Regions from separate parts of the Cupriavidus sp. C2SS-8b genome, predicted to be linked through region 2. Evidence: predicted binding sites of a transcription regulator. Region 2 holds the regulator's gene; the other holds the start of a gene.
What was found. Region 2 encodes LexA, which represses DNA repair genes until DNA is damaged. Its sites were predicted from a motif close to ACTGTATNNNNATACAGT; they were not measured.
Positions count from the first base shown of each region.

Region 1 (3,405 bases), 1.8 Mb from region 2:
TGGCCGAGTGGATCGTCGACAGGATCAGGAAATCCTCGTCGCGCAGCGGCACGCCCGATTCATCGCTCGATGCACTGGGCGGGTCCAGCGTCAGTTCAGTCAGGAAGCGCTCACGCGAGGCATAGGTCGCGGCAATGCGCTCCAGCTGCTGCAGGTCGGCCATGCGCGCGGCGGCATCGTCGTGGATGCGCTCCAGGTGCGGCTGGTACCAGGCGACCACCTGCTCGAACTCCGATGGCCACGGCGACGCCGGGCCCAGCAGCGTGCGGGCCAGCGCCAGCAGGTCGGTCCAGGCCGGCGCGGCGGCCGGCGGCGCCTCGAACGATTCCAGCGCGAACAGCGGCTCGGTGGCGACTGCTAGTGCGTCGAGCACGCGCGCGGCGGTCTTGGGTCCGATGCCGGGCAGCAGCTGCAGTGTGCGGAAACCCGCGATGCGGTCGAGCGGATTCTGCAGCCAGCGCACCACGGCCATCGCGTCCTTCACGTGCGTGGATTCGAGGAACTTGAGGCCGCCGAACTTCACGAACGGGATATTGCGCCGGGCCAGCTCGATCTCCAGCTGCGCGCTGTGGTCGGCGGCGCGGAACAGCACCGCCTGCGCCATCAGGGCCAGGCCAGCCTCGCGACGCTCCAGCACGCGCTCGACCACGAAGCGGGCCTGGTCGGCTTCATCGTTGACCACGACCACGCCCGGCTTCTCGGCCGAGGTGCGCTCGGACCATAGATCCTTGGTGTAACGCTCGGACGCAAGCCCGATCACCGCGTTGGCGGCCTGCAGGATCGGCTGCGTCGAACGGTAGTTCTGCGACAGCGTGACCTGCCGCGCGGGCGGCGTGAACTGCGCGGGGAAATCGAGGATATTGCGCACGGTGGCGCCGCGGAACGCGTAGATCGACTGCGCGTCGTCGCCGACCACCGTGAGGCCGTGGCCATCGGGCCGCAGCGCCAGCAGGATCGACGCCTGCAGCGCGTTGGTGTCCTGGTATTCGTCGACCAGCACATGGTCGAAGCGCGCACCCATGTCCTGTGCGATCGCGGGCTCGGTCAGCGCCTGCGCCCAGTACAGCAGCAGGTCGTCATAGTCGAGCACCTGCTGCTTCTGCTTGGCTTCGACATAGCCTGCGAACAGCGCGCGCAGTGCATCGACCCACATGGTGTAGCGCGGGAACCAGCGCTTGAGCACGTCCTCGAGCGGGGCCTGCGTGTTGACCACGCGCGAATAGATCGACAGGCAGGTTTCCTTTTTCGGGAAGCGGCTGGCCTGCTCGGACAGGTCCAGGTCATGCCGCACCACGTGCATCAGGTCGGCCGCGTCGCCGCGGTCGCAGATCGTGAAAGCCGGCGACAAGCCCAGCGTTTCCGCGTATTCGCGCAGCAGCCGTGCGCCGATCGCGTGGAAGGTGCCCGACCACTGCAGCGCGGCACGGCCGGCACCGGTACTGATGCCGAGCGCCTGGTCGACGATGCGCTCCACGCGCCGGCCCATCTCGGCCGCCGCACGGCGTGAAAACGTCAGGAGCAGGATGCGGCGCGGATCGGCACCCTTGAGCACCAGGTGCGCGACACGATGGGCGAGCGTATTGGTCTTGCCCGAGCCCGCGCCCGCGATGATCAGCAGCGGACCTTCGCTGGGGTGCTCGACCGCCGTCCGCTGTTCCGGATTGAGCCGCGCAAGGTAGGCGGGGACATCAGCGTCCGGCGAGGCTTGTTCGGCAAGGGCGGAAGGCGATTCCGCGAGGGGGGCAAGATCCAGTGACACGGGAGGGCGGGCAGGAAGACTGGCGCAAACTGTATATCCATACAGGCCCCCGGCGCAAGCCGCTTGAAGCGGGCGCGGCACCAGCCCAACAAAAAAGGTGCTCGATGAGCACCTTTTATCGCTGTTTTGCAGCCGTTGCCGGAAATTCGTCAGGCCGCCTTGGCCAGCGCGCCGTCGAGCAGCTTGTGCAGCGCGTCCCATTCGGGCTCGCCGACATAGCGCTTCAGGATGCGGCCGTCCTTGTCGACGACGAAGGTGGTGGGCGTGAGCTGCACATTGCCGAAGGCTTTCGATGCGGTGCCATCCGAGTCCATCGCGACCTTGAACGGCAGGCCGCGCGTCTTGGCGTAGTTCATCACGTACATCGGCGGATCGTAGTTCATGGCCACGGCCACGAATTCCAGGCCCTTGTCCTTGTACTGCTCATAGGTGCGGACCATGTCCGGCATTTCCTTGACGCAGGTTGCGCAGCTCGTGGCCCAGAAGTTGACCAGGTAGACCTTGCCCTTGAGGTCGCCCGTGCTGACTTTTTCGCCAGAGAGCAGCGTGAAGGTGGCGGCGGGCACCTGGCTCGACGGCGACAGCGCGCGGTAGCCGAACCAGCCCAGCGCGGCGAGTACGACGACGACCACGGCGATGGGCCAAAGCTTGCGGGGTCGGGAAGTGGTGGAGGCGGCGTTTGTCATGGCAATGCGGTCCGGCAGGGGGGGGCCGTTCAACTGTCAACAGGCCATTCTAAACCCGGGCGCGGCGTGGTGCTGCAATCCGTCGCGTGCGTCAATCCGCCGCAGTGGCGGGTGGGTCAGCGTGCGGTGGCGACAGCTGCACGCGCCTGGCCCAGCGACTGTTCCAGGTAGGCGCCGTAGAAATCGGGCTGGAGGCCGCGTAGCGGGGCGGCGGCCTGCCGTCCGTCGCGATCGAGGAACAGTACGGTCGGCGCAACGCGCACCTGATGGGCCTTGGCCCACGCGCGTGCCGTGGTCATCGAGCCATTGGTGTCGCGCATCGGGGTGTCGGCGGTCATGTCGACTTCGCGCACGGCGATTTCGCCGGCTGCCGCCTGTGGGCCGAGATAGCTCTTGCGCACGGTGTCGCAGTAGCCGCAATCGGGCAGCGAGACCAGCACCACGAGCGGCTCGCCGCGACGAGCCGCTTCGGCGGCGTGGGCGGCAAGGTCAGTCGCGCGCGGCAAATGTGGCGTGCCCGCGCTGGCGGGGCCGACGAGCGTGGCGAATGCCAGCAGCGCGGCTGCCGCAAGACGAACGGAGGAGCGACGGGTCGGGATCAACGGGGGCATGGTGTGAAGCGCAGCAAGCACGGGCTGGCGGCTTCCCGGATAATACCGGTTTCCGCCCGGCGGCGAGGCCTCTGCCCGCCGCCGTCCCGGCCCCGACAATCCGCGCCGCAACGTAGCGGCCACGCCCCCGATGCCCCCTCCTCAGGTCTGTCAGTGGTTCTCCCGGCTTCGCCTGGCGTTGCCGGCCATGCTTGCCGTGGCCTGGCTCTGCGCGTGTTCGCCGCGCTATGACTGGCGCACGATCCAGTCGGGCGAGGGCGGCTATGCCGCGCTCTATCCGGGCAAGCCGACCAGCGCCGCGCGCGACGTGGCCATTGCCGGGCACAAGCTGCCGATGACCATGCAGGCG
Region 1 covers NZ_CP172716.1:336,249-339,653, forward strand. The annotation lists gene ACIGJB_RS01505 (ATP-dependent helicase) at 1-1,759, opposite strand, end outside; gene ACIGJB_RS01510 (TlpA disulfide reductase family protein) at 1,909-2,445, opposite strand; gene ACIGJB_RS01515 (thioredoxin fold domain-containing protein) at 2,562-3,056, opposite strand; gene ACIGJB_RS01520 (hypothetical protein) at 3,187-3,405, shown strand, end outside.
Region 1: a site for LexA is predicted at 1,788-1,805, ahead of ACIGJB_RS01505 (ATP-dependent helicase). Genes of this name have one in related genera too.

Region 2 (3,405 bases):
TGTTCCAGCTCGACCAGGGTGTCCTTGCCGCACTCGATGTTGACGCAAACGTAGTGTGCCTTTGCCAGCTTCTGGATCATGTAAGCCATCTGGCGACGGCCCCAGTCTTCCACGCGGTGGATCTGGCCGCCTTGCGACGTCACGAGCGACTTGTAACGCTCGATCATGGCCGGCACTTGCTCGCTCTGGTCCGGGTGGACGATGAATACGATTTCGTAATGACGCATTGACGCTCCTTTTGGATAAGCCACCCGGGCGTCACGTCCGGTGCGGCAAGGTTGAATAGCCTTAGAGTATAGCCCGGCTATTGACAATCACGCAACCGCTATCACACCGATGCAAACAGCGCCTGGAGCCGGTCCGGCGCCGCCGCCAGCCCCGGTTCCTGCGCAAGCGCCACCAGCAACAGCACCCTTGCCTTATAGGGGTTCAGGTCCGCGGCGGAGACAAACACGCCGGCATCCGGGTCCGTAACTGGCGGAATCGACACATGACCGGCCCCGGTTCGCGAGCTCCGCACCACGGCAACACCGGCCGCGGCGGCATCCCTGAGCGCCGCGATCAGCGTCTCATGCACCGAACCGTTGCCCGCCGCCGCCACGACCAGACCGCGTACGCCGGCAGCCACCATGGCGTCCACCGCAATGCGCCCCGGCTGCGTATAGCTTGCGACGATCTCGACCTCGGGCCACCGGGCCGGCACCGGAAAGACCGCCGCAACGGACTGCGCCGGCGTGCGCGCCAGCCGCACCAACTCGTCCTGCACGAAACCCAGCGGACCGCCCTGCGGCGACGCAAAGGCATCCACCGCCGAGGTATGCGCCTTGGTCACGTCGCGCGCCGCATGGATCTGCTGGTTCAGCACTACCAGCACCCCCTTGCCGCGCGCAGCCGCATGCCCGGCGACGCGCACCGCATCGAGCAGATTGAGCGGACCGTCCGCCGACAGCGACGTCGACGGCCGCATTGCGGCGGTCAGAACCACCGGCACCGGACAGGCCTGTGTCAGGTGCAGGAACATCGCCGTCTCTTCAAGCGTGTCCGTGCCATGCGTAATGACGATGCCGGCCACGTCCGCCTCGGCCGACCAATGCTGAATACGCGCGGCCAGCGTCGGCCAAAGCGAAAACACCATGTCCTTGCTATCGATCTGCGCCACCTGCTCGGCTTCAATCCGGGCCACCGACTGCAACGCCGGCACGGCCGCCAGCAACGTTGACACGGGCACCGTCGCGGCCTGGTAGCGCGCGCTGCTGGCCGGATTGGTCGAGGCGCCGGCAATGGTGCCGCCAGTGGCCAGGACCACGATGCGGGGAAGCTGGGACATGGTTAGGGATGCAGGAAGCGGAAGTCCGGCGATTGTACCCGCGGCATGCGGGCAAACCGGATGTCGAGCAGACGCTTCTGAGATTCTGCTTGCGCTTGCGCGAATACTGTATAAAATCACAGCATACTGTTTAAACATACAGTGCTTACCCGGCTGGCAGGCACATAACACCGGGGCACTTTTCGGAACGCTTCCATGGCGACCCTGACACCCCGGCAGCAGCAAATCTTCGACCTGATCCGCAATACGATCCGCGGCACGGGTTTCCCGCCCACACGTGCCGAGATCGCCGCGGAGTTTGGCTTCTCGTCGCCCAATGCCGCGGAAGAACATCTGCGTGCACTGGCGCGCAAGGGCGTGATCGAACTGACGCCGGGCGCGTCGCGCGGCATTCGCCTGAAGGTCGCGCGCAGCGATTCGGAAACCCCCGACCAGTTTTCCTTGCCGATGTCCGGGGTCATGCAGCTGACGCTGCCGCTGGTGGGCCGCGTGGCCGCCGGCAGCCCGATCCTGGCCGCCGAGCATATCGACCGGCAGTACCAGGTCGATGCCTCGGTCTTCGACGAACGCCCCGACTACCTGCTGCGCGTGCGCGGCCTCAGCATGCGTGACGCCGGCATCCTCGACGGCGACCTGCTGGCCGTGCGCAAGGCCAGCGAGGCGCCCAACGGCAAGATCGTCGTGGCCCGCCTGGGCGACGACGTCACCGTCAAGCGCCTGCAGCGCCGTGACGGCGGCATCGAGCTGATCGCGGAAAACCCGGACTTCCCGAACATCATGGTCGGGCCGGGACGCGAAGAGTTCTCGCTTGAAGGCATTGCCGTCGGGCTGATCCGCTCCTCGGGCTTCTGACCAGCGCGGCCAGCCGCGCGCTGGCCGCCGCCCTCCTCCTTGCAGTGCCGACGCCGCCCGCCCGACGGGTGTTGACCCCGCTTTTGCCAATCGAGAGGTGTAGCCATGCCGCAAACCAACCACATCGCCGCCCGCCAGCCGGTCAAGCCCGTGCCGTTCCGGCAAGCGAAGGGGGTTCGCATCTATCAGGGCGCGCAGCGCCGTACCATGGTTGGCAGCATGGCGGCGATCTGCCGGATGCTGGAACTGGCCGAGCCGACCAAACTCCTGGCCTGAGGCTTGCCGCTGGCCGGAGCCGGCCCGAGTGAAATGCAGCGGTAATGCCGCGCTGACGGCGGCTAGTCGTTGGCGTCGCCGGAGATGTGGTCGATCTCGTGCTTCGCAGCTGCGTAGGCCGCCTCGATGGCGCTGTCTTCCGTTGCCGCGAGCGCGCCGGCGTTATGTCGATGTCCGTGTCCACGGATGACAAACGACCAGTCCCATTGTCCGTCGGGCGCCTTGATCGGCTGAATCGAGATTTCCCGGCTCTTGTATCGATATTCCATGGCGGCCTCCCGGTGTCCGGGGCATCGTAGCATGAAGATCCTGACCATCCGAAGCCTGCCGCTTCCCGCGCGCCGGCGGCGGAACAGGGCCGCGCCGAGCCGGGAGCCGCACGCTTCAGGCCGGCAGCTGCTGTGCCGTGGCCTTCTTGCCCAGGATAGCCATCGCGATCAGCCCGAGGGACGGTGTGAAGATCATCGAAAAGGCCAGCCACACCGCAACGGAGCGACCCAGAATATGGGCCAGCAGGCCAATCCCGAAAGAGCAAAGCAGCCAGATAGCCAGGGCAAGCATGATGTTGAGGGGAGCGAGTTCGTGACCACGCCAGTATGGAAAACCGGGGGGAAACCATTTGACCCCAGGTGACATCCGCTTTGCGATTTGGGACAGTCGGGATAACCCCATCCGCGTCCGATCACCTTGTCGGACAGCGACTGATACCGGCGCGGAGTTTCCAGGCCGACACTATCTCCACGGACTCCAGGAGACAGCCATGGCCAACAAGAATATCCACGTCGTGCCTACCTATAATGGCTGGGCTGTCCAGCTCGAAGGCGGGTCGGGAAACGAGCAGCGCTTCACCTGCCAGCAGCACGCCATCGCCACCGGCACGGAAAAGGCGAAAAGGACGAAGGTTGAGCTGCTGATTCACGGCCGTGATGGGCAGATCCATGAAAGGAATT
Region 2 covers NZ_CP172716.1:2,105,320-2,108,724, forward strand. The annotation lists gene rpsF (30S ribosomal protein S6) at 1-227, opposite strand, end outside; gene ACIGJB_RS09720 (asparaginase) at 329-1,327, opposite strand; gene lexA (transcriptional repressor LexA) at 1,523-2,179, shown strand; gene ACIGJB_RS09730 (hypothetical protein) at 2,285-2,455, shown strand; gene ACIGJB_RS09735 (hypothetical protein) at 2,518-2,724, opposite strand; gene ACIGJB_RS09740 (hypothetical protein) at 2,840-3,016, opposite strand; gene ACIGJB_RS09745 (DUF2188 domain-containing protein) at 3,216-3,405, shown strand, end outside.